Regions from separate parts of the Burkholderia sp. Bp9140 genome, predicted to be linked through region 1. Evidence: predicted binding sites of a transcription regulator. Region 1 holds the regulator's gene; each other region holds the start of a gene.
What was found. Region 1 encodes HrcA, which represses chaperone genes, less so after heat shock. Its sites were predicted from a motif close to TTAGCACTCNNNNNNNNNGAGTGCTAA; they were not measured.

Region 1 (10,669 bases):
ATCTTGCGGTCGCCCTTCTCGACCTTGTCAAGACCGAACGCGAGCGCGGCCGCGGTCGGCTCGTTGATGATCCGCTTGACTTCGAGGCCCGCGATGCGGCCGGCGTCCTTGGTCGCCTGGCGCTGGCTGTCGTTGAAGTACGCCGGCACCGTGATCACGGCTTCCGTGACCGGCTCGCCGAGGTAGTCTTCGGCCGTCTTCTTCATCTTGCGCAGCACTTCCGCCGAAACCTGCGGCGGTGCGAGCTTCTCGCCGTGTGCCTCGACCCATGCGTCGCCGTTGTCGGCCTTGACGATGGTGTACGGCATCAGGCCGATGTCCTTCTGGACTTCCTTCTCTTCGAAGCGGCGGCCGATCAGGCGCTTCACCGCGAACAGCGTGTTCTTCGGGTTGGTCACCGACTGACGCTTGGCCGGCGCGCCGACGAGCACTTCGTTATCATCCATGTAGGCGATGATCGACGGCGTCGTGCGCGCGCCTTCCGAGTTCTCGATGACCTTGACCTGGTTGCCTTCCATGATGGCGACGCACGAGTTCGTGGTGCCGAGGTCAATACCAATGATCTTTCCCATTTTTTCCTAATCTCCAGAAATGCTTGTTTGCTGCGCGAAACCCCGCGTTTTTGGGTGGTTTCGCGCGCCAGAATTCAACTCTGTTCCCGAAATGCGTCCGGCCGGTCCGTTTTCAAGACCCGCCAGGCGATGCGGATATTAAATTTTTTCAATCGCCGCCGGTAGCCGGATCGTGCGGACCGCCGTTGCCGTCCGACGGCGCGCCGGCCGCCGCCGCGATCTTCGCGCGCGCCGCCGACACCGCCGCCTGGAACTGCGCGAGGCCATGCCAGCCGGTCGCGCGGCCGAGCCGCTTGCCGCGGTGGAAAAAGAACCACGTCGGCACGCCGTGCAGGCCGAAGCGGCGCCCCAGCTCATGGTGTTCGTACACGTTGCAATGGAACCACTTCAGGCCCAGCGCGCGGATCGCGTCCGGCTGGGCGAGCAGCGCCTTCTTCGCGATCTCGCAGTTGAAGCAGTCGACGCCCCAGAAGAACACCACGGCGAGTGCATCGCCGGCGCCGGCGATCCCGGCGTCGAACGTGTCGGCGGCGAGCGCCTGCATGTCGAACGTGTCGAACGCGGCCGGATCGACGCCGGCGGGAACCATCGCGGCAGCCTTACTTCGGCTGCGCGACCGTGACGAGCGCCGGGCGCAGGACGCGGTCGGCGATCATGTAGCCCTTTTGCAGCACGGTGACGACGGTGTTCGGCTCCTGCTCGGCGGGCACCATCGAAATCGCCTGGTGCTGGTGCGGATCGAACTTTTCGCCGACCGGGTTGATCGCGACGACACGGCCCTTATCGAGCGCGCTCGTCAGCTGGCGCAGCGTCAGCTCGACGCCTTCGCGCACCTTCGCGATGTCGCCGGACGTGTCGCCGACGGCGGCCTCGAGGCTGTCCAGCACGGGCAGCAGGTGCTCGGCAAAGCTCTCGATCGCAAACTTGTGCGCCTTCGAGACGTCATCCTGCGCGCGGCGGCGCACGTTCTCGGTCTCGGCCTTCGCCCGGAGGAAGCTCTCCTGCAGCTCGGCGACCTTGGCTTGAGCGTCCGCGAGCGCCGCGTCGGCTGCTTCGGCGGCGGGAGCGGCGCCTTGCGCCGCCTGCTTCTCGCTGCCGATGTCTTCGGCCGATTGGGTAGCCGGGTTCTCTTGCGTGTTTTCCATGTCGCTGAAAGTCGATTAGAGGTTGAAGCCAAATCGGCAACCGCCGGACCGTATATCCGGCGGCACCGCACATTGTTGGGGCAAATAAGGGCGAAAACTGCAATTTCAAGAGGGTTATTCGCCGGCATTCGCCAATGCCGAGAAACAACCGCGCCGCATGCCGCCCGATTGCGCGCATTTGCCGCCAAATCGGCGGAAACGGCCTGTAACAACGCTTACCGGGCAAGTACTAGCCCGGCACAGGGCGCTGAACTACACTCCAGTGAAGCGTCGGAAAAGCGTGTTTACCCTAGCTGACCGCCGCCTGACATCCACCTGGCGCCGCATTCACCCGTCCCGAGAGGCGAGTACCGTGAAACTGACCTTTGCCATATCGGTGGTCGCGCTGGTACTGATTGCCGGCACCACCACCATCTGCCTGTCCGGAGCCGTCACCGACCGCACGACCGAATACGGAAGCGCGCGGGCGACGTTCGACCAGATGTTCAGCTCCCACCAGAAAATCTGTCGATGATGCGCCGGTCGCGCTTGGTCGGCCGGCCGTGCAGTTCCGCCGCCGGCTCGCGATACGTGCGGCGCCGTTCCAGTTCGGCGAGCCGCGCGACGCGCCCCGCTTCCATTTCCTGGTAAAGCGTCTGCGCGATGCTCGCGGGCCCGCGCACGTCGCAAATGCCCAGCACGGCAATGTGCCAGACGACACCATCGATCGCAATCTCGACCTCGTCGCCGACGCGCACGTCCTTCGCCGGCTTGACCGCCGCGCCGCCGATCTTCACGTGGCCCTTGTCGACCGCGTCGGACGCGAGCGAGCGCGTCTTGAAGAAGCGGGCCGCCCACAGCCATTTGTCGATGCGCAGCTTCGCTGCCGGGTTCCGTCGAAATCCTGTAGTTCATCGCGTTCAACTCACCGTTTCGGGCTGCGCGGCCTTCACCGGCCAGCCCTGCAGATTCTCGGCGACGATCTCGCCCACCGCGCCGATCCACGCGGGCGCGCCGTTCAGGCACGGAATCCGGTGGAACGCCTGGCCGCCGCCCGCGATGAACGCGTCGCGCACCTCCATCCCGATCTCCTCGATCGTCTCCAGGCAATCGGCCGTAAAACCGGGACAGAACACGTCCGCTCGCCGCACGCCGGCCTCGCCGAGCTCGCGCAGCGTCGGCGCCGTGTACGGCTGCAGCCACTCGGCCTTGCCGAACCGCGACTGGAACGTCACGCGGCACTCGAGCGTCGACAGCCCGAGCACGGCCATCAGCAGCGCGCCCGTCTGCTGGCACTGGTCATGATAGGGGTCGCCCAGGTCGAGCGTGCGTTTCGGCACGCCGTGAAAGCTCAGCACCAGCTTGTCGCCGGCCGCGAAATCGGGCCGGCCGTGCTGCGCCCAGTACTGGCGCACCTGCTCGGCCAGCGCGTGAATGTAGGCCGGATGGTCGGCGTACTGCCGCACCGTGCGCACTTCCGGCTGGTTGCGCATCCGCGCGAGCGCGGCGAACGCGGCATCGAATGCCGTCGCGGTGGTGGACGCCGAGTACTGCGGATACATCGGCATCAGCAGCACGCGCTCGACGCCGGCACGCTTGAAGTGCGCGAGCGCCTGTGCAATGTTCGGGCTGCCGTAGCGCATCGCGTAGTCGACCGTCACCTGATAGCCGTTCGAGGCCAGCAGGTGGCGCACGCCGTCGGCCTGGCGCTCGGTGTATACGCGCAGCGGCGAGCCCTCGGGCATCCAGACGGCCGCGTATTTCTTCGCGGACGCGCGGCCGCGCAGCGGCAGGATCAGCGCGCGCAGCAACACCTGCCAGACGACCTGCGGGATTTCGACGACGCGGGGATCCGACAGGAATTCGGCCAGATAGCGCCGCACCGCGCGCGGCGTCGGGGCGTCTGGCGTGCCGAGATTGATCAGCAGCACGCCGATGCGATGGGCAGCCGCGACGCTCGAAGGCGGCTCAAGATCGAAACGCATGGGCAGGAACGTGCTCGGGGCACGCAGTCGGACGGCCCTCAATTATAGCGGGCCGCCTCGCTCGGGTCGGCTGGCCGTTCGGCCGACTGGCGGCGCGCGCGGCGCCGCGGCACGATGGCGGGACGGTGTCGCTCCAGGTTACTGCTGGCTCAGCGTGAGCGACAGCAGGCGCGCGGTGATGTCGACGATCGGGATCACGCGGTTGTAAGCCATGCGGGTCGGCCCGATCACGCCGAGCGTGCCGACGATCTGGCCGTTCACCTCGTATGGAGCGGTGACGACGCTCATCTCCTCGATCGGCACGAGCGTCGATTCGCCGCCGATGAAGATCTGCACGCCCTGGGCGTGGCTCGACACGTCGAGCAGTTGCAGGAGGCCCGTCTTTTGGTCGAACACGTCGAACAGCTTGCGCAGCCGCGCCATGTCGGACGACAGATCCGCCACTTCGAGCAGGTTGCGCTCGCCGGAAATGAGCACGGTGTCCTCGGTGTCGGGCACCTCGGTGCTGGCCGTCACGGCCGCGTGCATCAGCGTGGTCATGTCGCCGCGCAACTGGTCGATCTCGTCACGCAGGCGGCGGCGCACCTCGTCGAACGACAGCCCGGCGAAATGCGCATTGATGTAGTTGGACGCCTCGGTCAGCTGCGACGGCGAATAGTCGCGCGGCGTCGCGAGCATCCGGTTCTGCACGTCGCCCTCGGGCGTGACGATGATCAGCAGGATGCGCTTGTCCGACAGGCGCATGAACTCGATCTGCTTGAACACGTGGCTGCGGCGCGGCGTCAGCACGACGCCCGCGAACTGCGACAGGTTCGACAGCACGCTCGCGGCGGCCGCCACGACCCGCTGCTGCGGCTCGCCGGCCTGCAGCGTGTTCTGTACCTGGCGCGCCACGGCTTCGGCGTCGATCGGCGCCTCGACCGTCAGCATCGTGTCGACGAACAGGCGGTAGCCGCGCGGCGTCGGCACGCGGCCGGCCGACGTGTGCGGGCTCGACACGAGGCCGAGCTCCTCCAGGTCGGACATCACGTTGCGGATCGTTGCCGGGCTCAGCTCGAGCCCGGAGTAACGGGACAACGTGCGCGAGCCGACCGGCTGACCGTCGGCGATATACCGTTCGATCAGGGTTTTCAGGAGGGTTCGTGCGCGAGGATCTAGCATGATGGAAAATTTTAGCGCAACCGCGCGAGCACGGCGAGTGGCCGCGGCCACAGTCGCGCGGGCTGACCGATCCGGCCCCGTCTGCGCACAGCCGGTTCTTTTCGTCAACGAGCTATGGTGTAATGCCGGCATGAAAACCGGTAATCAGTTCAACACCGTCGCGCTCGTCGGCCGGAGCAACACGCCCGGCATCGCCGAGCCGCTCGCCACGCTGGCTGGCTGCATCGCGAAGCTCGGCTTCGAGGTCGTGTTCGAAGCCGACACCGCGCGCGAGATCGGCATCTCCGGCTATCCGGCGCTCACCCCGGCGGAAATCGGGGCGCGCGCGGACGTGGCGGTCGTGCTCGGCGGCGACGGCACGATGCTCGGCATCGGCCGCCAGCTCGCGCCGTACAAGACGCCGCTGATCGGGATCAACCACGGGCGGCTCGGCTTCATCACGGACATCGCGGCCGCCGACATGCAGGCGCGCGTTCCAGTGATCCTGTCGGGCAAGTTCGAGCGCGAGGAGCGCTCGCTGCTCGAGGCCCGGATCGTGCGCGACGGTGAACCGATCTACCACGCGCTCGCGTTCAACGACGTCGTCGTGAACCGCAGCGGCTTTTCCGGGATGGTCGAGCTGCGCGCGTCGGTCGACGGCCGGTACATGTATAACCAGCGCTCGGATGGCCTGATCGTCGCGACGCCGACCGGCTCGACCGCGTATGCGCTGTCGTCGGCCGGCCCGATCCTGCATCCGCAACTCCAGGGCATCGTGCTCGTGCCGATCGCGCCGCATGCGCTGTCGAACCGGCCGATCGTGCTGCCCGACGATTCGAAGATCGCGATCCAGATCGTCGGCGGCCGCGACGTCAACGTGAACTTCGACATGCAGTCGTTCACCGCGCTCGAGCTGAACGACACGATCGAGGTGCGCCGCTCGAAGCACACGGTGCCGTTCCTGCACCCGGTCGGCTACAGCTACTACGCAACGCTGCGCAAGAAGCTGCACTGGAACGAACACGCATCGAACGAAGACGACAAGGCGTCCTGACGCACCCCCGCCCGACACCATGCTCCGCCACCTCTCGATTCGCGACTTCGTCATCGTCGCCGCGCTCGATCTTGAATTCGACAGCGGCTTTACCGTCTTTTCCGGCGAAACCGGCGCCGGCAAATCGATCCTGATCGACGCCCTCGCCCTCGCCCTCGGCGAACGCGCCGACGCGAGCGTCGTGCGCGCGGGCTGCGGCCGCGCCGACATCACCGCCGAATTCACGCCGCACGACCGCGTCGCGCGCTGGCTCGACGAACATGCGTTCGACGCCGAGGACACCGTGATGCTGCGCCGCGTGATCGACGCGAACGGCCGCTCGCGCGCGTTCATCAACGGCACCAGTGCGACGCTCGCGCAGCTGCGCGAGCTCGGCGAGATGCTGGTCGACATCCACGGCCAGCACGCGCACCAGTTGCTGATGCGGCCCGACGCGCAGCGCGAGCTGTTCGACACGCACGCAGGCCTCGTCGCCGATGCCGCGAACGTCGCCCGCGCGTGGCGCGTATGGCGCGACGCGACGCAGGCGATCGACGCCGCGAAGGCGCACGAGCGCGAACTGCAGCTCGAACGCGAAAAACTCGCCTGGCAGCTCGCCGAGCTCGACAAGCTCGCGCCGCAACCGGGCGAATGGGACGAGGTCGGCAGCGAGCACAAGCGGCTGTCGCACTCGGCGAACCTGATCGCCGGCGTGCAGGGCGCGCTCAACGCGCTGTCGGAAGCCGACGACGCGATGCTCCCGCAGCTCGGCGCGATCGTGTCGAAGCTGCGCAGCCTGGCCGACTACGACACGGGGCTCGGCGATGCGCTCGCGTCGCTCGAGCCGGCCGAGATCCAGCTGCAGGAAGCCGTCTATTCGCTGTCGCACTACGCGCAGCGCCTCGATCTCGACCCGGCCCGGCTCGCGCAGGTCGAAACGCGCCTCGACGCGCTGCACTCGACCGCCCGCAAGTTCCGGCTGCCGCCCGGCACGCTGCACGAGGAACATGCGGCACGCCGCGCGCAACTGGCCGCGCTCGACGCGGCTGCCGATCTCGGCGCGCTCGATGCCGCACAGTCGAAGGCATGGGACGCCTATCTCGCCGACGCGAGGCACCTGTCGAAAGCGCGCGCGCAGGCCGCGAAGGCGCTCGGCACGGCCGTCACGGCCGGCATGCAGGAACTGTCGATGGCGGGCGGCAGCTTCGAAGTCGCGCTCGTGCCGCTCGCCGACGGTGGCCCGCACGGGCTCGAGCAGGTCGAATTCCGGGTCGCCGGGCACCCCGGCGTGCCGCTGCGGCCGCTCGCCAAAGTCGCGTCGGGCGGCGAACTCGCGCGGATCAGCCTCGCGCTCGCGGTGATCGCGAGCGCGGCAAGCCCGACGCCGACGCTGATTTTCGACGAAGTCGACACGGGGATCGGCGGCGGCGTCGCCGAAGTGGTCGGCCGCCTGCTGCACCAGCTCGGGCGCGACCGCCAGGTGCTGTGCGTGACGCACCTGCCGCAGGTCGCCGCGCGCGGCGATCATCACTTCCAGGTCGCGAAGGGCGCCGACGACCGCGGCGGCACCGTCTCGTCGGTCGTCCCGCTCGACAAGGCGAGCCGGGTCGAGGAAGTCGCGCGGATGCTCGGCGGGCTCGAGATCACGGCGACTACGCGCAAGCACGCGAAGGAAATGCTGGCGGCCTGACGCGCCCACCCCGCTATCCGTTCGTCGAATGCGAAAAGACCGGCGCATGCGCCGGTCTCCTGATGCGGAAAGCGGCCGCTCGATCGGCGCCCGCCCTGCCCCGCAGAGTCGAACGTTCGACTCAAACGCCCGTTTCGACCGCCCCGAACACGCGCTCCCACAGCGCCGTCACGGCCGCCCGCTCGTCGGCCACCAGGCCCGGATCGACCCGCGCCTTCTCCATCCCGTCGAGCCGCAGCTTGTGCTGCAGCTTCCGGTACTGGCGGTACGCGGCGCCGACACGCTCGGCCTCGTCCTCGCCCATCAGCCCGAACCGCGCGACCTCGCGCAGCAGCGCGATGTTGCCGGTGTTGCGGATCAGCTCGGCATCGCTCGACGCATGCAGCAGCACCCAATACTGGACGATGAACTCGATGTCGACCATCCCGCCGCGATCGTGCTTCAGGTCGAACAGCTCGGTCTGGTTCGGATGGCCCGCGAACACCTTGCCGCGCATGTCGACGATTTCCTTCGCGAGCACCGCCCCGTCGCGCGGCGTCGTCAGCACCTGCTGGCGGATCGCCTCGAAGTCCGCGCCGATCTGCGCGTCGCCCGCGCTGTAGCGGGCGCGCGTCAGCGCCTGGTGCTCCCACACCCACGCGGTGTTCGCCGCATCACCCTCGCGCAGCTGGTAGCGGCGGAACGCGTCGAGATCGGTCACGAGCAGCCCGGCCTCGCCGTTCGGCCGCAGCCGCAGGTCGATGTCGAACAGCGCGCCCGCGCCGGTCGCGGTCGTGAGCCACGTGATCAGCCGTCGCGTGAACGTCGTGTAGACGTCCGCCGAGCGCTCGTCGGAGTCGTCGTACAGGAAGATCAGGTCGAGATCCGATGCGTAGCCGAGCTCCTTGCCGCCGAGCTTGCCGTACGCGATCACCGCGAACTTCGGCACGTCGCGATGGCGCTTCGCGAGCTGCGACCAGACCACTTCGATCGTCACGTCGAGCACCGCGTCGGCGAGTTCGGACAGGCGGTCGCTCACGTGCTCGACCGACAGCTGGCCCGCCAGATCGATCAGCAGGATGCGGAACACCTCCGCATGCTGCGCATGCCGCAGCAGGTCCATCTGCTGCTCGGGGCCGTCGGCTGCCGCCAGGCGCGCACGCAGTGCATCCTTGAATGCGGGCCAGTCGAACGGGCTCGCGATCGCTTCGTCGTCGAGCAGTTCGTCAAGCAGCTGCGGATGGCGGATCAGGTAGCCGCCGCCCCAGCGCGTCGCGCCGAGCACCGACAGCACGCGGTCGAGCGCGGCCGGGTACTCGGTCAGGAGCGCGAGATAGACGCCGCGCCGGCTGACCGTCTCGAGCAGGTCGAACAGCCGCACGATGGTGTCGTCGCGGCGCGCGGCGTCGATTCGCGGCGCGGCCTCGAGCGCGCGCTGCGCGACGCTGTCGAAGCGCTGCCGGCTCTTTTCCGGCAGGCCCGCGTAGCGCGACGACTGCCAGATCGCGCGCAGCCGCGCGAGCACGGTCGCCGGATCGGCGAAGCCCAGGCCATCGAGGCGCGCGAGCAGCGTGTCGTCTTCGCCGTCGTCGGCGAGCGCCCCGCTCCAGATCCACCCGGCCGACGTGTCCTCGCCCGCCGCACAGGGGCCACCGCTCACCTTGTCCGCGAAAATCTGGTCGAACTGCGCCTCGACGAAGGTGCGATAGCCATCGAGCACCGTCATCAGCGCCGCGTAGTCCGCAAAGCCGAGCGACGCGGCCAGCGCCGCGCGCTCGTCCGGATCGACCGGCATCGCGTGCGTCTGCGCGTCGTCGCGGTACTGGAGCCGGTGCTCGAGCGTGCGCAGGAAGTTATAGGCGCCGGTCAGGCGCTCGCGCACGTCCTCGCCGATCAGCCCCCGCGCCTGCGCATGGCGCAGCACCGCGAGCGTGGGCCGCACGCGGAATTCCGCATCCTGGCCGCCGCGGATCAGCTGGAACACCTGCGCGCTGAATTCGATCTCGCGGATCCCGCCGCGCCCGAGCTTGATGTCGTCGGCCTTGTCGGGCCGCATCGACGCGCGGCGCGCGGCTTCCTGGCGAATCTGCTGGTGCAGCGAACGGATCGCGCCGATCACGCCGAAGTCAAGATAGCGGCGGTACACGAACGGCTTGACGATCGATTCGAGCTGCGCCTCCAGCCGCTGCGCCGCGTCGCTGTCGCCTTCCGACACGAGCCGGCCCTTGATCCACGCGTAGCGCTCCCATTCGCGCCCCTGCACGTAGAAATATTCCTCGAGCATCCCGAGGCTGCAGACGAGCGGCCCCGAATCGCCGTTCGGACGCAGCCGCATGTCGACGCGAAACACATAGCCGTCGGCCGTGACCTCGGACAGCACGCCGATCAGGCGCCGCCCGAGCCGCGTGAAGTACTCCTGGGTGGACAGCGGCGAGCGCGTGCCGCCGGCCGTCTCGCCGTCGTCCTCGTAGACGAAGATCAGGTCGATGTCCGACGACACGTTCAGCTCGCGGCCGCCGAGCTTGCCCATCCCGACCACGCCGAGCACGACGCGCTGGCCGTCGGCGCCACGCGGCTCGCCGTACATCGCCTCGAGCTCGGCCGACAGCAGCGCGAGCGAGCGCTGCACGGCCACTTCGGCGAGATCGGTCATCGCGGCCGTCACCTCGGCGACATCGGCGAGGCCGCGCAGGTCGCGCTCCGCGACCGCGCCGAACACCTCGACACGCAACTGCCGCAGCGCGCGCTTCAGCTGCTCGTCGCCCGGCGCGGCCGTGCCGGCCGGCGGCGCGAGCAGCTCGGTCAGGCGCGCGTCGAGCCGCGCGCGGGAAAGCGGCGCGGCGGCCCACGCGGCGATCTGGTCGGACAGCGCAGGACGCGCGGCGGCCGCGCGGGCGATGTAGCGGGAGTAGGACGGGCTGATCAGGGTGGAAGCGTCGGTCATCGAAAAGCGGGCCTGGCGGTAAGGCCCGCCGCCGCGGGGCGACACGTGCGCGCCCCGCTGCCGACAGGCCCCTTGGACTCGGCGCGGTGTCGCGACGCGGATGCGCCGCCGCGAAACCGCGCGCCGGAAAGCCCGTGCCGTGCTGCCGCAACGGCCGCCGGCACGAACCCCTGTGATACATTTCAACGTCAGTCTGCAAAAC
Region 2 (10,669 bases), on a different contig from region 1:
GGCGTGCCGGTGCTCGTGCACGGCGTCGAGCGCGATGCGGGCCGCGTGACGAGCGCGGAGATTTTCTCGGCGCTGTCGATCGCACCGTCGACGTCGCACGACGCGATCGAGGACACGCTCGCCGAGCGCCGCGTCGCGTTCGCGCCGATCGACGCGCTGGCGCCGCGCATCGCGCGCCTGCTGTCGCTGCGCGGCGTGCTCGGCGTGCGCAACTCCACGCACACGCTCGTGAAGATCCTGCAGCCGTTCGCGCCGGCCGGCCTGCGGCTCGTCAACTACACGCATCCGCCGTACCGCGACAGCCTCGCGCAACTGTTCCGCGATCATCCGGCCGCCGCGCTCGGCGGCGCGCTGCTCGCGCGCGGCACCGAAGGCGAAGCGGTGGCCGACACGCGGCGCCAGGTGCAGGTCGACTGGCTGCACGACGGCGTCTGCGACACGCTGATCGAGCCCGAGCGCTCGTCGAGCGACGCGCCGGCCGTCGCGCTGCCCGAATCGCGCGACGCGGCGACGACGGCCGCGTGGACGGACGCCGTGCTGCGCGGCGAAATGCCGGTGCCTGACACGCTTGCGCGGCAGGTCGCGACGATCGTGCGGATCGTCCGGATCACGCCGTGACCGGTATCCCGGGTCGGCCCGTTTTCGCGCCGACCTTTCAACCGACCATTTGACAGGCGCACGCATCCTGGCATAGAGTTGTCGCCATGCGTTCCTTTCCGAACCCCCTCCGAATTACCTCCGGCCGCCTAGCGCGGTCGCTATCGCTACGACTAGCCTAAGGCTGTCGTAGCGCCGTGTGCTGTCCGCACGGTCCCTCCCTGCAGTTCCTCGCAGCACCCTTCTCGCAGTTTTTACAACCCGAAGTCGTCAGCATTCGTCCGTCTATCCGTCGGTCGATTCGCGAAGATCAGCCGCATCCGTAGCGCATTTCAGGCGCCACGGTGCGAGGCAGCGCCAACCGTCGCCCATGCCGCCCGTCTTCGCTCGCGACTTGAGACCCGAGGTCCCGAAGATGAAGCGCAACCCGCAAGACAAGTACCGTCCGTTCGAACCCGTCCGCATCAACGGCCGCCGCTGGCCGACCCGCACCATCGAGCGTGCGCCGGTCTGGATGAGCACCGACCTGCGCGATGGCAACCAGTCGCTGATCGAGCCGATGAGCATCGAGCAGAAGCTGGAATTCTTCGACATGCTGGTCGCGATCGGTTTCAAGGAGATCGAAGTCGGTTTTCCGTCGGCGTCGCAAACCGACTTCGATTTCGTCCGCAAGCTGATCGACGACAAGCGCATTCCCGACGACGTGACGATCGAAGTGCTCGTGCAGTCGCGCGAAGACCTGATCGCGCGCACCTTCGACGCGCTCGAAGGCGTGCCGCGCGCGATCGTGCACCTGTACAACGCGATCTGCCCGTCGTTCCGGCGCATCGTGTTCGGGATGTCGAAGGACGACGTGAAGGCGCTCGCGGTCGAGGGCACGCGACTCATCAAGGAACACGCGGCGGCCCGCCCGGACACGCGCTGGACCTTCCAGTACTCGCCCGAAACCTTCAGCATGACCGAGCTGACGTTCGCGCGCGAAGTGTGCGACGCGGTCGCGCAGGCCTGGCGGCCGACCCGCGATCACAAGATGATCGTCAACCTGCCGGCGACCGTCGAAGCCGCGAGCCCGAACGTGTTCGCCGACCAGATCGAGTGGATGGACCGCAACCTCGCGTATCGCGACAGCATCGTGCTGTCCGTGCATCCGCACAACGATCGCGGCACCGCGGTCGCGGCCGCCGAACTCGCGCTGCTCGCGGGCGCCGACCGCATCGAGGGCTGCCTGTTCGGCAACGGCGAGCGCACCGGCAACGTCGATCTCGTCACGCTCGCGCTGAACCTCTACACGCAGGGCATCGACCCGGGCCTCGACTTCTCCGACATCGACGCGGTGCGCCGCGTGGTCGAGCGCTGCAACCAGATTCCGGTGCATCCGCGCCATCCGTACGCAGGCGACCTCGTGTTCACCGCGTTCTCCGGCTCGCACCAGGATGCGATCCGCAAGGGCTTCGCGCAGCAGCGCCCCGACGCGGTGTGGGAAGTGCCATACCTGCCGATCGACCCGGCCGACCTCGGCCGCAGCTATGACGCGGTGATCCGCGTGAACAGCCAGTCCGGCAAGGGCGGCGCGACGTTCCTGCTCGAACGCGGGATGGGCTTCACGCCGACGCGCCGCGTGCAGATCGAATTCAGCCACGCGGTGCAGACGCTCGCCGACGCGTCCGGCGAGGAAGTGACCGGCGACGCGATCTGCGCGCTGTTCGCCCGCGAATTCTTCGAGACCGGTGGCCCGGCCGCGCGCCACGGCGACGGCGCGCGCTGGCAGAACCGCGACGTCGCGGGCGCGCCGCTGGCCGGCGCGACGCCCGAAGACGCCGTGCAACGCGTGGCCGCGGCGTTCGCGACGGCGGCCGGCGCGACGATCGACGTCGCGTCGTGCGAACACGCGCGCACGGCGGACGGCAGGATCGCGGTATCGGTCGGCTGCCGGGTCGGCGATGCGCCGCTGCGGCATGGCGTCGGGGTGCACGCTGATGCGGCGAGCGCCGCGCTCGATGCGGTGGTCAGTGCGATCAACCGCTCGGCCTGGCATTGCGCCGACCGCCGTGCGGCGGCCTGACCGCGCGGTTTCGCTTCAGGGTTTGAACGTCAGCGAGCGGTGCGTGACCGCCCGTGCGCCGCGCGATCCGCGCCGCACGGGCCAACAAAGAGCGGCCCAGAAGGCCGCTTCGGTCGGGACTTGAAAAAGAGCGCCACGCGCGCTCAGGTCTCGGTCGCGCACCGCGTCGCCTGCCACGCCAGCAGGCGCCATTGGCCCTGCTCATGTGTATGGACGGCGGTATAGGCGATCGGAAACACCAGCCCGCCGTTGTTCGTTTCCATCTCGATCAGCGCGCGCCCGGTGACGACGCAGGTTGCGTCGCCGACCGGCAGCAGGTCCTGCGACTGGATTTCGATCTGGCGATAGCGGCGGCGGCCGGCGACGATCGCGTCGATGAACTGCTGCTTGGTTTCGCGCTTGCCGTTGGTGTGCACGAAGAACACCTTGTCCGACAACTGCGCCTCCAGCGCCTCGCCGTCCCCGTCGACCATCGCCCGGAACCGATCGCGCTCGAGTGCGCGAATCGCATCGACCACCTTCGCCATCGCCTGACTCCTCGGCAACGCGCCCGCCGTGCGCGGGCGTGCGGATCAGAAGTTGTACTGCACGTAGAACTGGTGGAAATTTATACCAGGATTCGGCTCTTTGATACCCGCGTTAGACACATGTTGAAAACGGTAACCGACCTGATACTGTTGGCGTTCTCCGAACTGTGCGCCGACGCCGACGATGTCCGCGAACTGAAAGGACGTCGACAGCGACAGATTGTTCGAGATCGTCGGGTGAGTCAGGAACCGGATGCCGGCGCCGGCCTCGACGAACGGGCGAACCTGGCCCGCGCTCTTGATGAAACGGAACATCGGCGTCGCGCCGATCTCGCCGAGGTTGGGGTGGATGTTGCCGCCCGTGTGCCAGTAGCCGACGTGGCCTTCCATCACGAACGCGAAGTGCCAGCCGCCGATTTCCCACCAGTTCCAGCCCGGATCCCACACCACGCCGAGATCGCCCTTGTCGATCCCGTGGCGGTCGGAAAACCCGCCGCCCGCCTGGATCCCCCACCGGTCCGCGAATGCGGCCCCCGATCCGCCCAGCAGCGACGCCGCCAGCAGCGCATGCAGCGCAAGCCGGCTACGGGGCCGGCGATTCTTCTTATTGTTCATCTGACACTCCAACTTTGCGGGTTGAATGGAGCCTTGCCGCAGCGGCCGGCCCGAGCGAACTGAATGGTATGGTAAAGGACTTTTCGGATCGGCATCACGAAGCGAAATGGTTTGCTTCCAAAAGTACAAAAATCGAAATCGTCTACTGATTACTATCAGAAACAAGGACTTATGGAACTTCCGCCAGCCGGTCCGGTCGCAAATTAGACTATCGACTCGACCAGTTCGATAGAAAACCGGGAACTCGGAAGCCCACGCACCCTCTAAGGAATTAGCACTCGGATTACGGGAGTGCTAAGATGGGCCCCGGAATCTCATCCGAGACCAGGGGTTTGTCCCTGATTCCAAAGGAGTTTTTAGTGAGCCACGCCCTGACCCTTCCGAACACCCTGAGCCCGACGCCGGCCAAGGCCGAATCGGCAGGCTCGCTGGCGCTCGCAACTCAATCGATGTTGCCGGGCCAGCTTGGCAACATCGACGCGTACATCCAGGCCGTCAACCGGATCCCGCTGCTGAGTGCCGAAGAGGAACGCCAGTACGCGACCGAATTCCGCGAAGACAACAACCTCGACTCGGCACGCCGCCTCGTGCTGTCGCACCTGCGGCTCGTCGTGTCGATCGCGCGCAACTATCTCGGCTACGGCCTGCCGCACGGCGACCTGATCCAGGAAGGCAACATCGGCCTGATGAAGGCGGTGAAGCGTTTCGACCCGGCGCAAAACGTGCGCCTCGTGTCTTACGCGATCCACTGGATCAAGGCGGAGATCCACGAGTACATCCTGCGCAACTGGCGGATGGTGAAGGTCGCGACGACGAAGGCGCAGCGCAAGCTGTTCTTCAACCTGCGCAGCCACAAGAAGAGCATGCAGGCGATGACGCCCGAGGAGATCGACGGCCTTGCGCAGGAGCTCAACGTCAAGCGCGAAGACGTGGCCGAGATGGAAACGCGCCTGTCCGGCGGCGACATCGCGCTCGAAGGGCAGGTGGACGACGGCGAGGAGTCGTACGCGCCGATCGCGTACCTGGCCGACTCGCACCACGAGCCGACCGCCGTGCTCGCCGCGCGTCAGCGCGACATGCTGCAGACGGACGGCATCGCGCAGGCGCTCGATGCGCTCGACGCACGCAGCCGCCGGATCATCGAGGCGCGCTGGCTGAACGTCGACGACGACGGCTCGGGCGGCTCGACGCTGCACGATCTCGCTGCCGAATTCGGCGTGTCGGCGGAACGCATTCGCCAGATCGAAGCGAGCGCCATGAAGAAGATGCGCACTGCCCTCGCCGAATACGCATAAATCCCGGCGATTCAGAGCGCTTCACCCAAAACCGCTGCCCACTGGGCGGCGGTTTTTTTTCGCCCGTCCTTTCTCTCCGTTTCTTTCGTATTAATCGACCTTATTGATCGGGTATCGGGCGGTTTCGGGCCCCTTCCGCATAACCTTGATCTACCTCAAGTTTCAGGTCGCGGTTCGCGACGGTCTGCCGCAGCGCAGCACTCGGCATCGGAATGCCGGCATTTTAAAATTGGCACGTCGGCATAAAAGGATTAAAACAGCTTCACGGCCGTCATAAATCCGACGTAGAGTCGCCCCAAAACCCTGTAAATCGATTCAGGATAATCACCTTGATCTCGATCAATAAAGAGCCCGGTCCGCCGCCGCCCGCGCGGCCGGCGGGCACGCCCGGCTGGCGCGCGCGCATCGGCGCGTGGGCACGCGGGCCGACCCTCGCCCGCGACATCACGCTGGTGCTGATCGTCAAGCTGATCCTCTTGATGTCGCTCAAATACGCATTCTTCAATCATCCGCAGGCTGAGCACATGTCGCTGCCGCCTGCCGCCGTCGCCGAGAAACTGCTCTCGGTGCCGGCGCCTGCATCCACCGAGGGAGACCACCATGATAAGTAGCGAAGTCGTCGATCTGTCACGTCTGCAGTTCGGCATCACGGCGCTCTACCACTTCCTGTTCGTGCCGCTGACGCTCGGCCTGTCCTGGCTGCTCGTCATCATGGAAGCCGTCTACGTGATGACCGGCAAACAGGTCTACAAGGACATGACCCAGTTCTGGGGCAAGCTGTTCGGGATCAACTTCGCGATGGGCGTGACGACCGGCATCACGCTCGAATTCCAGTTCGGCACGAACTGGTCGTACTACTCGCACTACGTCGGCGACATCTTCGGCGTGCCGCTCGCGGTCGAAGGCCTGATGGCGTTCTTCCTCGAATCGACGTTCGTCGGCCTGTTCTTCTTCGGCTGGAACCGACTGTCGAAGGTCAAGCACCTGATGGTCACCTTCCTCGTCGCGCTCGGCTCGAACCTGTCCGCGCTGTGGATCCTGGTCGCGAACGGCTGGATGAACAATCCGGTCGGCGCGGAGTTCAACTACCAGACGATGCGCATGGAGATGACGAGCCTGTTCGACGTGCTGTTCAACCCGGTCGCGCAGGTGAAATTCGTGCACACCGTGTCGGCCGGCTACGTGTCGGCGGCAATGTTCGTGCTCGGCGTGTCGTCGTGGTACCTGCTGAAGAAGCGCGACGTCGACTTCGCGCTGCGCTCGTTCGCGGTCGCGGCCGGCTTCGGCCTCGCGGCGACGCTCTGCGTGATCGTGCTCGGCGACGAATCGGGCTATACGACCGGCGAAGTGCAGAAGATGAAGCTCGCCGCGATCGAGTCCGAATGGGAAACGCAGCCGGCGCCCGCGTCGTTCACGCTGATCGGCATCCCGAACCAGGAAGAACAGCGCACCGACTACGCGATCAAGATCCCGTACGCGCTCGGCCTGATCGCGACGCGCTCGATCGACGAACCGGTGATCGGCCTGCGCGAGCTCGCGAAGCACAGCGAGGAGCACATCCAGAGCGGGATGGTTGCGTACGGCGCGCTGCAGAAGATCAAGCAGGGCGACACGAGCGAGGCGACCCGCGCATTGTTCGACCAGCACAAGCAGTATCTCGGCTACGGGCTGATGCTCAAGCAGTTCACGCCGAACGTGACGGACGCGACGCCCGAGCAGATCAAGGCCGCCGCGAAGAAGACGATCCCGCCGGTCGCGCCCGTGTTCTTCTCGTTCCGGATCATGGTGGCGCTCGGCTTCCTGTTCGTCGCGACGTTCGTTGCCGCGTTCTGGTTCTGCGCGCGCCGTGAACTGCTGCAGGACAACCGCCGCTGGTTCCTCCGCTACGCGGTGTGGGCGATCCCGCTGCCGTGGATCGCGATCGAATTCGGCTGGATCGTCGCCGAGCTCGGCCGCCAGCCGTGGACGATCGCGGGCGTGCTGCCGACGCACCTGTCCGCGTCGAGCCTGCAGCCGAGCGACCTGTACCTGAGTCTCGCCGGCTTCATCCTGTTCTACACCGCGCTGTTCGTCATCGAGATCAAGCTGATGTTCAAGTACGCGCGCCTCGGCCCGTCGTCGCTGCAAACCGGCCGCTATCACCACGAACTCGCCGCAACCGGCGAGCGTGCCGCGGTTTGAGCACGCCCCCGCAACGGAACAAGGAATCGCTATGGACTATGCAACTCTCAAGCTGATCTGGTGGCTGCTGGTCGGCGTGCTGCTGATCGGCTTCGCCGTCACCGACGGCTTCGACATGGGCGCGACCGCGCTGCTGCCGTTCCTCGGCAAGACCGACGAGGAGCGCCGCATCATCGTCAACACGGTCGGCGCGACGTGGGAAGGCAACCAGGTGTGGCTGATCACGGCCGGCGGCGCGATGTTCGCCGCGTGGCCGCTCGTCTACGCCGCGTCGTTCTCCGGCTTCTACTTCGCGATGCTGCTCGTGCTGTTCGCGCTGTTCTTCCGGCCGGTGGGCTTCGACTACCGCAGCAAGCGGCCCGACCCGCGCTGGCGCGCGGGCTGGGACTGGGGCCTGTTCGTCGGCGGCTTCGTGCCGGCGCTGGTGTTCGGCGTCGCGTTCGGCAACCTGCTGCAAGGCGTGCCGTTCAAGTTCGACAGCGACCTGCGCGTGACCTACTACGGCGGCTTCTGGGCGCTGCTGAACCCGTTCGCCCTGCTCTGCGGGCTCGTCAGCCTTACGATGCTCGTCGCGCACGGCGCCGCGTTCATCAAGATGAAGACCGACGGCGTGATCGCGCGCCGCGCGTCGATCGCACTGCGCGTGTCGGCGCTTCTCGCGGTCGTGCTGTTCGTGCTGGCCGGCGTGCTGGTCGCGTCGACGATCGGCGGCTTCCACGTGACGCACGCCGCACCGAACGACACGGTCGCGAACCCGCTGCTGAAGGACGTCGCCGCCGGCTCGGGCCTGTGGCTCGCGAACTACGGCGAGTATCCGTGGATGATCGCGGCGCCGGTGGTCGGGATTGCGGGCGGGCTGCTCGCGCTGCTGCTCGCAGGCTCGAGGCAGGAAAAGACGGCGTTCTTCTGCACCGGCCTGATGATCGCCGGCGTGATCCTGACCGCGGGCTTCTCGATGTTCCCGTTCATCATGCCGTCGTCGCTCGACCCGCGCAGCAGCCTGACCGTGTGGGATTCGACGTCGAGCCACATGACGCTGCAGGTGATGCTGTTCGCGGTGATCGTGTTCCTGCCGATCGTCCTGCTCTATACGGGCTGGGTGTACCGCGTGATGCGCGGCAAGGTCACGCATCAGTCGCTCGAAGAGAACAAGCACTCGATGTATTGAACCCGGCCGGGGCGCGCACGCGCCCTCGCCCACCGTTTCGCAAGGAGTCGGACCATGTGGTATTTCAGCTGGATTCTCGGTATCGGCGTCGCGCTGTCGTTCGGCATCGTCAACGCGATGTGGCTCGAAGCGCGGCAGAAGCCGCAGGAAACGCCGGTGCGCGCACGCCGCGACTGACGCCGCGCGGGCGGCGGATCGCGCCGCCCCTGCCGTCCGGAACGAACCTCGCGTCGCGCGAGGTTTTTTTTCGTCCCGGCGATTCGGCAACCCGTTGCCGTCCGCCCCGCCAAAGAAAAACGGCTTGCGACGCATCGCGAGCCGTTTTCGTTTTACCGACTGGTGGCCCGAACCCGCTACGCGGACCGGGCCTGCCTCATCGCCTCATGCCGGATCAGGCCGGTTGCGGGGCCGCACCGCCGCCCGTCGACGTCAGGCGCGCGCCGAGCTGTTCCGCATAGCGTGCCGCCGCATTGCCGCAGACGATGTGGAACGTGTCCGGCGACACCCATGCGACGTCGAGCGCACCGAGTCGATCGCGATCGACCGCCGATGCGTCGCGCACGACGACACGCAGGCGCGTGGTCGCGATCGCATCGAGCGACGCGACGTTGGTCGCCCCGCCGAACACCGCGAGCCAGCGCAGCGGATCGGGGTCGAGCGGGCCGGCCGCCACGCTCGCGCCCGTGACCGGCTGCGCAGCCGCGGCCGTCGCCGTGGCCGTGGCACCGGTCGCGCCGCTGCCGATCGCCGAACGCATCTCGTCGGCAATGATGTCGGCCTCGGGCCCGATGATCACCTGCACGCTGTTGCCGCCGCGCTTGAGCACGCCGCGCGCGCCGATCGACTTCAGTTCCGGCTCCGACACCTTCTCCGGATCGACGACGGTCAGGCGCAGGCGTGTCGTGCATGCGTCGACGACCGTCAGGTTGCCCGCCCCGCCGAGCGCGGCGATATAGCGCTGCGCACGCGGCGCAGCGGCCGGTGCGACGAAGCCGCCCGATGCGTACGACTCGGTCGCCGCATCGGCCGAGGCCGGCTCGCGGCCCGGCGTCGCCATGTTGAACTTGCGGATGAAGAAGCGGAACAGCCCGTAGTACGCGACACCGTACGCGATGCCGAGCGGCACCGCGATCCAGCCCTTCGTCGACAGCCCGTAGTTCAGCACGTAGTCGATCGCGCCGGCCGAGAACGTGAAGCCGAGCTTCACGCCGAGGATCTGGCAGATCGCGAGCGACAACCCGGTCAGCACCGCATGGATCACGTACAGCACCGGCGCGAGGAACATGAAGCTGAACTCGATCGGCTCGGTCACGCCGGTCAGGAACGACGTGAGCGCCATCGAGAACAGCAGGCCGCCGACCATCGCGCGGCGCTCCTTCGGCGCTTCGTGCAGCATCGCGAGACATGCGGCCGGCAGGCCGAACATCATGATCGGGAAGAAGCCGGCCATGAAGGTGCCCGCGGTCGCATCGCCCGCGAAGAAGCGGTGCAGGTCGCCGTGCACGAGCTCGCCGCCGGCCGGCGGCGTGAAGTTGCCGAACACGAACCACGCGAGCGAGTTGATGATGTGGTGCAGGCCCGTGACGAGCAGCAGGCGGTTCAGGAAGCCGAACACGAACGCACCGATCGCGCCCGCCGTCGTCAGCCACTGGCCGGCCGCGTCGATCGCATGCTGGACCGGCTGCCACACGTATCCGAAGACGATGCCGAGTATCACGCATGCCAGCCCGGTGATGATCGGCACGAACCGCTTGCCGCCGAAGAACGCGAGGTAGTCGGGCAGCTTGATGTCCTTGTAGCGGTTGTACAGCAGGCCCGCGACCACGCCCGCGATGATCCCGGACAGCACGCCCATGTTCAGCTTGGGATCGATGTCCTTCATGATCGCGGTTTCGATCAGGTAGCCGATCGCGCCCGCGAGCGCCGCCACGCCGTTGTTGTCCTTCGCGAACCCGACCGCCACGCCGATCGCGAACAGGAGCGGCAGGTTGTCGAAGATCGCGCCGCCGGCGTCGGCGATCATCTTGATGTTGAACACATCCGGCTGTCCGAGCCGCAGCAGGATGCCGGCGACCGGCAATACCGCGATCGGCAGCATCAGTGCCCGGCCCAGGCCCTGTATCTTCAGAAACGGATTCCCGTCCATTCAGTCCTCCAATCCATGTCTCGTCATTAAGCGTCGTTGACCTAATTGCTTTCGTAGTGAAACGGGCCGCGCGCCCGC
Region 3 (10,669 bases), on a different contig from region 1:
CCTCGACGACATGCCGCCCTGGCAGGGCGGCGGCAACATGATCGCGGACGTGACGTTCGAGCGCACGGTGTTCCAGCCGCCGCCGAACCGCTTCGAGGCCGGCACCGGCAACATCGCGGATGCGGTGGGGCTGGGCGCGGCGCTCGATTACGTGAGCCGGGTCGGCATCGAGAACATCGCGCGCTACGAACACGATCTGCTCGCGTATGCGACGAGCGTGCTCGCGCCGGTGCCGGGCGTGCGGCTCGTCGGCACCGCGCGCGACAAGGCGAGCGTGCTGTCGTTCGTGCTGAAGGGCTATGAGACGGAGGAAGTCGGGCAGGCGCTGAACGAGGAGGGCATCGCGGTGCGCTCCGGGCATCACTGCGCGCAGCCGATCCTGCGGCGCTTCGGGCTCGAAGCGACGGTGCGGCCGTCGCTGGCGTTCTACAACACGTGCGATGAAGTCGACGCGCTGGTGAGTGTCGTGAGAAGGCTGGCGGCGCGGCGCTGATGCTCGCAGCCTAACGCAAGGCCGCTTGCGGCCCCCGGAAACGGGGTGTCGCAAGCGGCCTTTTTTGTCGATGCCGGAGCGGACGTGATGTGAATCAACGCCCGGCCAGCATCCTTCCGCCGAGCCCCATCAGCAGCAATCCGGCCGTCGTATCGAGCACGGCCTTGCGTCGAATCAGCAACCGGCGCACCGACGGGTGCGACGCGAGCAGCGCCATCGCGCAGTACCACGCGCCCGAAATCCCGATCGACAGCGCGACGACCGTGAGATCGAACCAGGCCGGTGCGTGGGCCGGCACCATCAGCGCGAAGATACTGCCGTAGAACGCGACGGCTTTCGGGTTCGTCATGCTGACCACATAACCTTTCTTCGCGGCGTGCCAGCCGGACGACGCGGCCGGTGCGGCAACGTGCAGCGGCTTGCGCGCGGTCAGCACCATTTTCAGGCCGAGCCAGATCAGGTAGGTGGCGCCCGCCAGCCGCAGCGCGGTGTGCACCCAGGCGACATGGGTCACGAGCAGGCCGAGTCCGGCAATCGCGATCGCGGCCCAGGTGCCCGATGCAGCGGCGAGGCCGAGCCCGGTCATCACGCCGGCGCGGCGCTGCGCGACCGCGGTCGACGTGACGATCACGAAGTTCGGGCCGGGGCTGGCCACGCTGAGCAGCAGGACGCCGGCGAGCGGCAGCAGGGCGGTGAGGGTGGTCGACATGGCGGTGGGCGGCGAAGCGGGAGGGGCTTTCATCTTACCCGAGCGCGACGCGCCGGACGCGGCACGGCCGCGACCGCGACCGCGATTGTTGACGATGCTGGAAAGGTCCAATCCGGAAGCGGCAATAGGTGCCGCGCATATGGCCGATTATTCTCCCGGTCGCAGTACCGGCATCCGCCGGCGAATGCTGTCGGACTGCTTACAAAATCAATCGCTCAGGGAGGCTTTTCATGACACGCATCGCCGTCGCCGGTGGTATCGGCGCCGTTCTCGCCATGGCAGCATCGTCCGCGTGCGCGCAGAGCGCCGTCACGTTGTATGGCCTCGTCGATACGGCGCTCCGTTATCAGACGAACGCCGGTCCCGACGGCAAGGACCTGGTCGGGATGACGGTCGGCCCGGAAACGCACAGCCGCTGGGGCTTGCGCGGCAGCGAGGCGCTCGGCGGCGGGCTGTCGGCGGTCTTCCGTCTCGAGAACGGTTTCGAGCTCGGCGACGGCAAGCTGCACGTCGCGAACACGCTGTTCAGCCGGCAGGCATACGTCGGCCTGTCGAGCGACCGGTACGGCACGCTGACGTTCGGCAATCAGTACGCGCCGCTGTACGACACGATGGGCGACGTATTCGACCCGATGACCGTCGGCGACTACTGGCAGGACAGCTGGGCGTACAACGGCATCGGCAACTACCTGACCGTGCCGAACTCCGTGAAATACAAGTTCTCGTACAACGGATTCAGCGTCGATGCGATCTACGGGTTCGGCAATCATGCCGGCGCGATGGGCCTCGACAGCACGTACGGCGTGGAGCTGACCTACGCGCGAGGGCCCGCATCGATCGACGCCGGCTTCCAGCAGACCTCGGTATCGTCCGTGAACGGCAGTGCGCGCAACGGCGCGAAGGTGAACTTCCTGCACGTGAGCGGTGCGTATCAGGTCACGCCGTCCGTGCGCCTGCTGGCCGGCTGGTTGCACGGGCAGGACAAGACGGGCACGACGGACTTCAACATGCAGCAGGCCGGCGCGCCGGTGCTGGGCGGCGGCAGCCCGAACCGGATCGACGATACGTTCTACGTCGGCGCGAACTGGCAGGCCACCGCGCCGTTGCTGATCACGGTGGCCGGCTATTACGGCCACGCGCGCAACGCGCAGCGGCTCGACGGCACGCTCGGCTCCGGGATCAACTATTCGGCGACCGTACTGGCCGAATACGCGCTGTCGAAGCACACCGAGGTATACGGCACGGTCGATTTCGCACGCGGCAACGGGGCGTTCGCGGCCGACTATCCGGGTGTGACCAACCCGCTCACGGGCAAGGTCGACCAGATCGGCAGGACCAACAACGTCGGGGCCGCGATCGGCCTGCGCCAGATGTTCTGACGGCGGCTCGCGCGCCGACCGCGAACAACAGACGCGTGGCGGCCGCTGCCGCCACGCGTCGTGGGTAAGGCATGCAGCCGCCCGGCTCGGGCGGCCACCTCGACCGGCGTCAGAAATCGAACCCCGGCCCGCCCGCGCCCGGGCCGCCCGGCACCGCGGCCGGCGCCGCATCCTTCGGCGCCTCGAACACGGTCGCATCGGTCGTCAGCAGCAGCCCCGCGACCGACGCCGCGTTCTGCAGCGCGGTGCGCGTAACCTTGGTCGGATCGAGCACGCCCGATTCGACGAGGTCGCCGTATTCGCCCGTTTGCGCGTTGTAGCCGAAGTTGCCCGCACCTTCCGCGACCTTCGCGACGACCACGCTCGCTTCCTCGCCCGCATTCGTGACGATCTGGCGCAGCGGTTCCTCGAGCGCGCGCAGCACGATCTTGATGCCCGCGTGCTGGTCGGCATTCGCGCCCTCGAGTTCGCGAATTGCCTGCCGCACGCGGATCAGCGCGACGCCGCCGCCCGGCACGATGCCTTCCTCGACGGCCGCGCGCGTCGCGTGCAGCGCGTCGTCGACGCGGTCCTTCTTCTCCTTCACCTCGATCTCGGTCGCGCCGCCGACCTTGATCACCGCGACGCCGCCCGCAAGCTTGGCCACGCGCTCCTGCAGCTTCTCACGATCGTAGTCGGAGGTGGCCTCTTCGATCTGCACGCGGATCTGCTTCACGCGCGCCTCGATGTTCTTCGCGTCGCCCGCGCCGTCGATCACGGTCGTGTTTTCCTTGCCGACCTCGATGCGCTTCGCCTGGCCCAGTTCTGCCAGCGTCGCCTTCTCGAGCGTGAGGCCCGTTTCCTCGGCGACGACTTGCCCGCCGGTCAGGATCGCGATGTCTTCCAGCAGTGCCTTGCGGCGATCGCCGAAGCCCGGCGCCTTCACCGCGACCGTCTTCAGGATGCCGCGAATGTTGTTCACGACCAGTGTCGCGAGCGCTTCGCCCTCGACGTCCTCCGCGATGATCAGGAGCGGCCGGCCCGATTTCGCGACCTGTTCGAGCACCGGCAGCAGGTCGCGGATGTTCGAGATCTTCTTGTCGTGCAGCAGGATGTACGGGTTCTCGATCTCGGCGATCTGCTTGTCGGGGTTGTTGATGAAGTACGGCGACAGGTAGCCGCGATCGAACTGCAGCCCTTCGACGACGTCGAGCTCGTCGGCGAGCGACTTGCCGTCCTCGACGGTGATCACGCCTTCCTTGCCGACACGGTCGATCGCCTCGGCGATGCGCTGGCCGATCGACTCCTCGCCGTTCGCGGAGATCGTCGCGACCTGCGCGATTTCCTTGCTGGTGGTGGTCGGCTTGCTGATCTTCTTCAGCTCGTCCACGGCCGCTGCCACGGCCTTGTCGATCCCGCGCTTCAGGTCGAGCGGATTGAGCCCGGCCGCGACGTATTTCTGGCCTTCGCGCACGATCGCCTGAGCGAGCACGGTGGCCGTCGTCGTGCCGTCGCCGGCGGCATCGCTGGTGCGCGATGCGACTTCCTTCACGAGCTGCGCGCCGATGTTCTGCAGCTTGTCCGCGAGTTCGATTTCCTTCGCGACCGACACGCCGTCCTTGGTGACGACGGGCGCGCCGAAGCTGCGTTCGAGCACGACGTTGCGGCCCTTCGGCCCGAGCGTGACCTTTACCGCGTTCGCGAGAATGTTGACGCCTTCGGTCAGCTTCGCACGCGCGACGTCGCTGAAAATGATTTCCTTCGATGCCATGATTGCACTCCGTTATTGATTGACGACCGCGACGATGTCTTCCTCGCGCAGCACGAGGAATTCGTTGCCGTCCACCTTGACGGCCTGGCCTGCGTACTTGCCGAACAGCACGCGTTCGCCGATCTGCAGGTCGGGCACGATGCGCTGGCCGTCCGCGTCCTTGCGGCCGGGGCCGACGGCGATCACTTCGCCCTGGTCGGGCTTTTCGGCGGCGCTGTCGGGGATCACGATGCCCGAGGCGGTGGTGGTTTCCTGGTCGAGTCGCTTCACGATGACCCGGTCGTGCAAGGGGCGTAGGCTCATCTGTCCGTCCTGTTCTGTTGCGTCGAAATTGGTTGGCACTCGTCATTAGAGCGTGCTGACGAGTATAAAAACGGGCGGCTGCGCGATCCAATAACGGATTCGGAAAAGCATTCGCGTGGATGCGCTATGGATGGGCGGTGCAGGCGAGCGTCGTCGCAAAGCCGGAGCGCATGATTTCGACATCGCACGCTCCGCTCGTCGCGATCTCGTTGCTGCTCGCGATGGTGCGATACGGCGGGGTGTTGCGCGTGCCGCCGCTGTTTTTCGCGATTTGGCCGGCTGATCCGTATCGGGTGATGCGCTGTTGAATGATCGCCGCGCGGCGTGCCGGTTGACCGCGCGCGCCGCATATTCCCCCTCCCCGTTAGCATGTGACGAATCCGACTTTGGGCGCCGCGCGGGCGACGCTAAGATCGCCGCTCCCGTAGATCGAGCGTTCACAACAATGAAAAAGTCCGCCGCGCCGTTGCATGCTTTCCGTTTTCGTGTGGTCTGCGCCGCGATCGCCGGCGCGCTGTCGCTTGCGTCGTGCGGCGGCGTCGACAGCGATCCGCCGCCGCAGGCCAATGCGACGCCCGCGGCCAAGCGCCCGAACATCCTGTACATCATGGCCGACGATCTCGGCTATTCCGACATCCATGCATTCGGCGGCGAGATCAACACGCCGAACCTCGACGCGCTCGTCGCGTCGGGCCGCATCCTGTCGAACCACCACACCGGCACCGTATGCGCGATCACGCGCGCGATGCTGATCTCGGGCACCGATCACCATCTGATAGGCGAAGGCACGATGGGCGTGCCGACCGACGAGCGGCGCGGCCTGCCCGGCTACGAGGGCTACCTGAACGATCGCGCGCTGTCGTTCGCGCAACTGCTGAAGGACGCCGGCTATCACACGTACATCGCGGGCAAGTGGCACATCGGCTCGGGGATCGCCGGCAGCACGACGGGCAGCGGACAGACGCCGGACCAGTGGGGCTTCGAGCGCAGCTACGTGCTGCTCGGCGGCGCGGCGACGAACCACTTCGCACACGAGCCGGCCGGCTCGTCGAACTACACGGAAGACGGCAGCTACGTGCAGCCGGGCCAGCCCGGCCAACCGGGCGGCGCGGGCGGCAGTCCGGCCGTGTTCTATTCGACGGACTTCTATACGCAGAAGCTGATCTCGTACATCGATTCGAACAAGCAGGACGGCAAGCCGTTCTTCGCGTACGCGGCGTACACGTCGCCGCACTGGCCGCTGCAGGTGCCGGACCCGTGGCTGCACAAGTACGCGGGCGTGTACGACGCCGGCTACGACGCGATCCGCAACGCGCGGATCGCACGGCAGAAGGCGCTCGGCCTGATTCCCGCCGATTTCAGGCCGTTCGACGGCCTGCCCGAAACGACGTCGGCGTCGCCCGCGACGGCGAACAACGGCACCGCGAACGCGAAGTACATCAGCGCCGTGCATTCGGCGGCCGACGGCTACAGCGACTATGGCACCGGCAAGGTCGACAAGCTGTGGGCGAGCCTGAGCCCGGCCGAGCGCAAGGCACAGGCGCGCTACATGGAGATCTACGCGGGGATGGTCGAGAACCTCGACTACAACATCGGCCTGCTGATCCAGCACCTGAAGGACATCGGCGAATACGACAACACGTTCATCATGTTCCAGTCGGACAACGGCGCGGAAGGCTGGCCGATCGACTCGGGCGCGGACCCGACGGCGACCGACACCGCGAACGGACAGGAGCCGATCTACGCGACGCTCGGCACCGACAACGGCAAGCAGAACGCGCAGCGGCTGCAATACGGGCTGCGCTGGGCCGAAGTGAGCGCGACGCCGTTCCGCCTGACCAAGGGCTATGCAGCCGAAGGCGGCGTGTCGACGCCGACGATCGTGCGCCTGGCCGGCCAGACGCGACAGTTGCCGACGCTGCGCGCGTTCACGCACGTGACCGACAACACGGCGACGTTCCTCGCGGTCGCGGGCGTCACGCCGCCGTCGCAGCCGGCACCGCCGCTCGTGAACACGCTGACGGGCGTCGACCAGAACAAGGGCAAGGTCGTCTACAACAACCGCTACGTGTATCCGGTGACGGGCCAGTCGCTGCTGCCGGTGCTGACCGGTTCGGCGACGGGCGAGGTGCATACGGCGCCGTTCGGCGACGAAGCGTATGGCCGCGCGTACCTGCGCAGCGCCGACGGTCGCTGGAAGGCGTTGTGGACCGAGCCGCCGCTCGGGCCGCTCGACGGTCACTGGCAGCTGTACGACCTCGCGGCGGACCGCGGCGAGACGACCGACGTGTCCGCCCGGAACCCGTCGGTGATCAGCACGCTGGTCGACCAGTGGAAGGCCTACATGAGCAACGTCGGCGGCGTCGAGCCGCTGCGTCCGCGCGGCTACTACTGAGGACGGCACGATGCGGTTCCGCTTCTGGACGCTCGGCGCCGCGCTCGCGGCCACGCTGTTCGCGGCCGCGTTCGCGGCCGGCTATGCGAGCCCGTCGACGTCGCCGGCCGGTGCCTTCGACGACGCGAATCGCGGCCGCCCGCTCGCGCCGCTCGGCTCGGAGCGGCAGTGCGAGCGCTATTCGGGGCTGCCCGCGAAGTGGCGTGACGATCCGAAGGCCGGGATGGTGCACCTGAGCGGCGGCGCGTTCGTGTTCGGCAGCACGCGCGGCTACGCGGACGAGCGGCCGGCCGGCGGCGGCAGGGCGCGCGTCGGCGGGTTCTGGATCGATCAGACCGACGTGACGATCGCGCAGTTCGCCGCATTCGTGCAGGCGACCGGCTATGTGACCGAGGCGGAGCAGCAGGGCGGCGCGGCCGTGTTTCATGTGCCGACGCGCGACGAGTTGAATGCGCGCGACCTCGCGTGGTGGAGCTGGGTGAAGGGCGCATCGTGGCGGCAGCCGCGCGGCCCCGGCAGTAGCGTCGACGGGCTCGGCAACCTGCCGGTCACGCTCGTCACGCAGCGCGACGCGCTCGCGTATGCGCGCTGGCTCGGCCGCGATCTGCCGACCGAAGCCGAATGGGAATACGCGGGCAAGGCCGGCCGCGACGACGCGTCGCTCGACGCGGCGCCGCGCGACGCACGGGGCAAGCCGGCCGCGAACTACTGGCAGGGCGCGTTCCCGGTGCTCGATACGGCCGAGGACGGTCATGCGGGCCTGGCGCCGGTCGGCTGCTACGCGGCGAACGGCTTCCGCCTGTACGACATGATCGGCAACGCATGGGAATGGACGAAGGACGCGTACACGGGCCCGCATCAGTCGCACACGAACGGCGACACGGCGGCCGTCGCACCGCCGACGCGCCGGCACGATACGCCGATGGTGATCAAGGGCGGCTCGTTCCTGTGCTCGCGCGATTACTGCGTGCGTTACCGCGCATCGTCGCGCGAACAGCAGGAAGCCGACCTCGGCGCGTCGCATATCGGGTTCCGCACGATCCTGAGGGACGCGTCTTGAAGCCGTTGCTACCTTGCATTGCCGCGGCGCTGATCGTTGCGTGCGGCCTCGCGCATCCGGCTCGGGCCGTTGCCGCCGACGCCGCCGCGCCGGCGATACGCGTCGGCGTGACGCGCGGCGTGCATGCGGACATCCTCGACGAGGTGAAACGTGTCGCCGCCGCGCGCGGGCTGGGTGTCGACGTCGTCGAATTCGACGATGCGTCGCGCATCGATACCGCGCTCGTGGACGGCAGGATCGACGCGGCGAGCTTCGAGGACGCGCAGCGACTTGCCGCGACGCGCGCGGCGAAAGGTTATGCACTGGCCGCCGTCGCGCCGACCGTCACGCTGCCGATGGCGCTCTATTCGCGCAAGCTCGGGAGCCTGAACGCACTGCAGCCCGGCGCGACGGTCGCGATCCCGGCCGATCCGCGCGGGATGGCACGCGCGCTCGTGCTGCTGCAGAACGACACGCTGGTGACGCTGCGCGAAAAGGCCGGCCTGCATGCGACGCTGCGCGACGTGACGGGCAACCGGCTCGGGCTGAAATTCGTCGCGCTGCGCCGCGATCGGTTGCATGCGGCGCTCGACTCGGCGGCGTTCGTCGCGATCGACAGCGAGGACGCCGCGCGCGCGGGGCTTCAGCCGGCGCGCGACAGCATCAATCTCGAGGACGCGCGCTCGCCGTATGCGAACGTGTTGACCGTGCGCGACGCCGATCGCGCGAAGCCGTGGGTCGCGCGCCTCGTCGCCGCGTATCACTCGGACGACGTCGCGCATTTCATCCTGACGCGCTACCAGGACTCGGTGCGGCGGCCGTGGTAGACGACTACCGCCTCGCGTGCAATGCGTGCGGACGCTGCTGCAACAGCGCGCCGACGCTGTCGTTGCGCGAACTGTTCCGGCATCGACATACCTTCGTCGGCGCGCTGACGATCCATCGCGTGCCGAAGCGGCGGATCGGCGAACGATCGCGCACGGGCGGACGCGAGCATGTGTTCGACGCCGCCGACGTCGCCGCCTCCGATGCGCTCGCGAACACGCTGTTCCATCGCGCGAGCGGCACTGGCGACGAATGGATCGCACTGACGCTGCACGGCTACGACTATCCGTCGCTCGGCCGTTGCCCCGCGCTGGCCGGCGACGGACGCTGCAGCGTGCATGCGGACAAGCCGTCGATCTGCGGCGCGGTGCCGCTCGATCCGATGCTGCCGGACCGGTTGCAGTCCCGTGTGCTGGCCGGGCGGCGCGACGAGACAGCGTGGCTGGGTGCGAACTGCATCGTCGATGCGGGAGACGAAACGGTCTCGGTCGATGCATCGTTGACGATCCCGCTGATGAAGGCCGGACAGGTCGCGGACCGCGCGGCGCTCGACGCGTTTCGCGATGCGCTCGCGTTCGAGCGCGCGGTGTGGCGCGACGCCGTGTTCGCGTCGCTGATCGACGGTGGACCGCAAGTGCGCGAGGTGTTGTCGCGGCTTGCACCCGGCGGCTACCTGACGATGTCGATCGTGCCGGTGCTGCTGGCCGTCGCATCGGTCTCCGCGCATTGCCGCGCACGGTGCATCGACTTCATCGACGCGCAGCGCGCGTTGATCGATGCGCGCGTCGAAGCGGCGCTCGCGCGCCGGCGTCTCGACGACCGGCCGGCGACGCGCGAATTGCGCGGCTTCGCAGAGGCACTCGAACGTGCGCGGCACGTACTCGCCGCGATGCCGACCGCAACGGCAGCTGCGGCGGGCACCCGCTCCGATGCACCGCGCATCGACGCATGGCTCGGCGATCGGCACGATGCCATCAATCTCACCGCATGACGCCGGCGGCCCGCCACGCGTGCCTTACACTTGGCGCTCTTTCAACCGTCTCCGATGGAGCGCGCATGTACGCATCGACCTTCATTTTCCGCGCCGGGCAATACGACGACGCGTTTCACCGGCTCGACCGCCAGATCGCGGGCATGGCGCGCGCGACGCCCGGCTACCTCGGTGAGGAGACGTGGGAGAACGCCGAGGCGGGGCTGATCCAGAACGTCTACTACTGGGAATCGGAGGCGGCGCTGCAACAGCTGATGCAGCATCCCGCGCATCTGGAAGCGAAGGAGAAGCAGGCGCGCTGGCTCGACGGTTATCGCGTGGTGATCTCGCAGGTGCTGCGCGAGTATGGCGACGGCAAGCTCGCGCAGCCGCATGCGGGGCAGCCGGCGTAAGCCGATTGCCGAAAGGGCGCTTCAGGCGCCGTGCGTGAGCCGCTCAGCATCCCGCACCGCATCAAAGCGCCTCGACCAGCAACCGGTTGCTCTTCTCGCAGTACTCATGACACGCGGCACGCGCCGCAATCGACGCGCCGTGCACGAACTTCGGCGCGTCCGCCCGCCGCGACATCGACACGACGATCGACGGCGGCGACGGCTGCAGCGGCAGCTCGACGACCTCGCCGCTCGCGATCAGCGCATCGACGAACAGCACCGGAATCGCGGCGACGCCGAAGCCGTCGCGCACGAGCTGCACGATCACCGAGATCGACGGCGAGCCGGTGATGCGCGTCTCGGACAGCGGCACGCCGTGTGCATGCGCGAGCGTGCGCACGATGTCCTCGAGCG

Region 2: a site for HrcA is predicted at 4,073-4,099, ahead of rpoH (RNA polymerase sigma factor RpoH). Genes of this name have one in related genera too.
Region 3: a site for HrcA is predicted at 4,667-4,693, ahead of DIE21_RS20380 (co-chaperone GroES). Genes of this name have one in related genera too.

The regions. Positions count from the first base shown of each region.
Region 1 covers NZ_QTPQ01000014.1:79,503-90,171, reverse strand. Annotated here, with positions in the region: gene dnaK (molecular chaperone DnaK) at 1-572, opposite strand, end outside; gene DIE21_RS13990 (thioredoxin family protein) at 721-1,161, opposite strand; gene grpE (nucleotide exchange factor GrpE) at 1,172-1,717, opposite strand; gene DIE21_RS37200 (hypothetical protein) at 2,070-2,231, shown strand; partial or broken gene DIE21_RS13975 (RNA-binding S4 domain-containing protein) at 2,203-2,611, opposite strand; gene hemH (ferrochelatase) at 2,617-3,681, opposite strand; gene hrcA (heat-inducible transcriptional repressor HrcA) at 3,820-4,842, opposite strand; gene DIE21_RS13955 (NAD kinase) at 4,973-5,875, shown strand; gene recN (DNA repair protein RecN) at 5,895-7,544, shown strand; gene glnE (bifunctional [glutamate--ammonia ligase]-adenylyl-L-tyrosine phosphorylase/[glutamate--ammonia-ligase] adenylyltransferase) at 7,666-10,467, opposite strand.
Region 2 covers NZ_QTPQ01000004.1:181,889-192,557, reverse strand. Annotated here, with positions in the region: gene ybiB (DNA-binding protein YbiB) at 1-618, shown strand, start outside; gene leuA (2-isopropylmalate synthase) at 1,013-2,659, shown strand; gene DIE21_RS05460 (nuclear transport factor 2 family protein) at 2,803-3,186, opposite strand; gene DIE21_RS05455 (acyloxyacyl hydrolase) at 3,232-3,801, opposite strand; gene rpoH (RNA polymerase sigma factor RpoH) at 4,161-5,096, shown strand; gene cydP (cytochrome oxidase putative small subunit CydP) at 5,426-5,707, shown strand; gene DIE21_RS05440 (cytochrome ubiquinol oxidase subunit I) at 5,697-7,277, shown strand; gene cydB (cytochrome d ubiquinol oxidase subunit II) at 7,309-8,445, shown strand; gene cydX (cytochrome bd-I oxidase subunit CydX) at 8,500-8,622, shown strand; gene nagE (N-acetylglucosamine-specific PTS transporter subunit IIBC) at 8,837-10,591, opposite strand.
Region 3 covers NZ_QTPQ01000024.1:28,347-39,015, reverse strand. Annotated here, with positions in the region: gene DIE21_RS20400 (family 2A encapsulin nanocompartment cargo protein cysteine desulfurase) at 1-493, shown strand, start outside; gene DIE21_RS20395 (LysE family translocator) at 588-1,202, opposite strand; gene DIE21_RS20390 (porin) at 1,433-2,581, shown strand; gene groL (chaperonin GroEL) at 2,691-4,331, opposite strand; gene DIE21_RS20380 (co-chaperone GroES) at 4,344-4,634, opposite strand; gene DIE21_RS37305 (hypothetical protein) at 4,772-4,942, shown strand; gene DIE21_RS20375 (arylsulfatase) at 5,080-7,029, shown strand; gene DIE21_RS20370 (SUMF1/EgtB/PvdO family nonheme iron enzyme) at 7,040-8,089, shown strand; gene DIE21_RS20365 (MetQ/NlpA family lipoprotein) at 8,095-8,895, shown strand; gene DIE21_RS20360 (YkgJ family cysteine cluster protein) at 8,889-9,884, shown strand; gene DIE21_RS20355 (antibiotic biosynthesis monooxygenase) at 9,950-10,276, shown strand; gene DIE21_RS20350 (LysR family transcriptional regulator) at 10,338-10,669, opposite strand, start outside.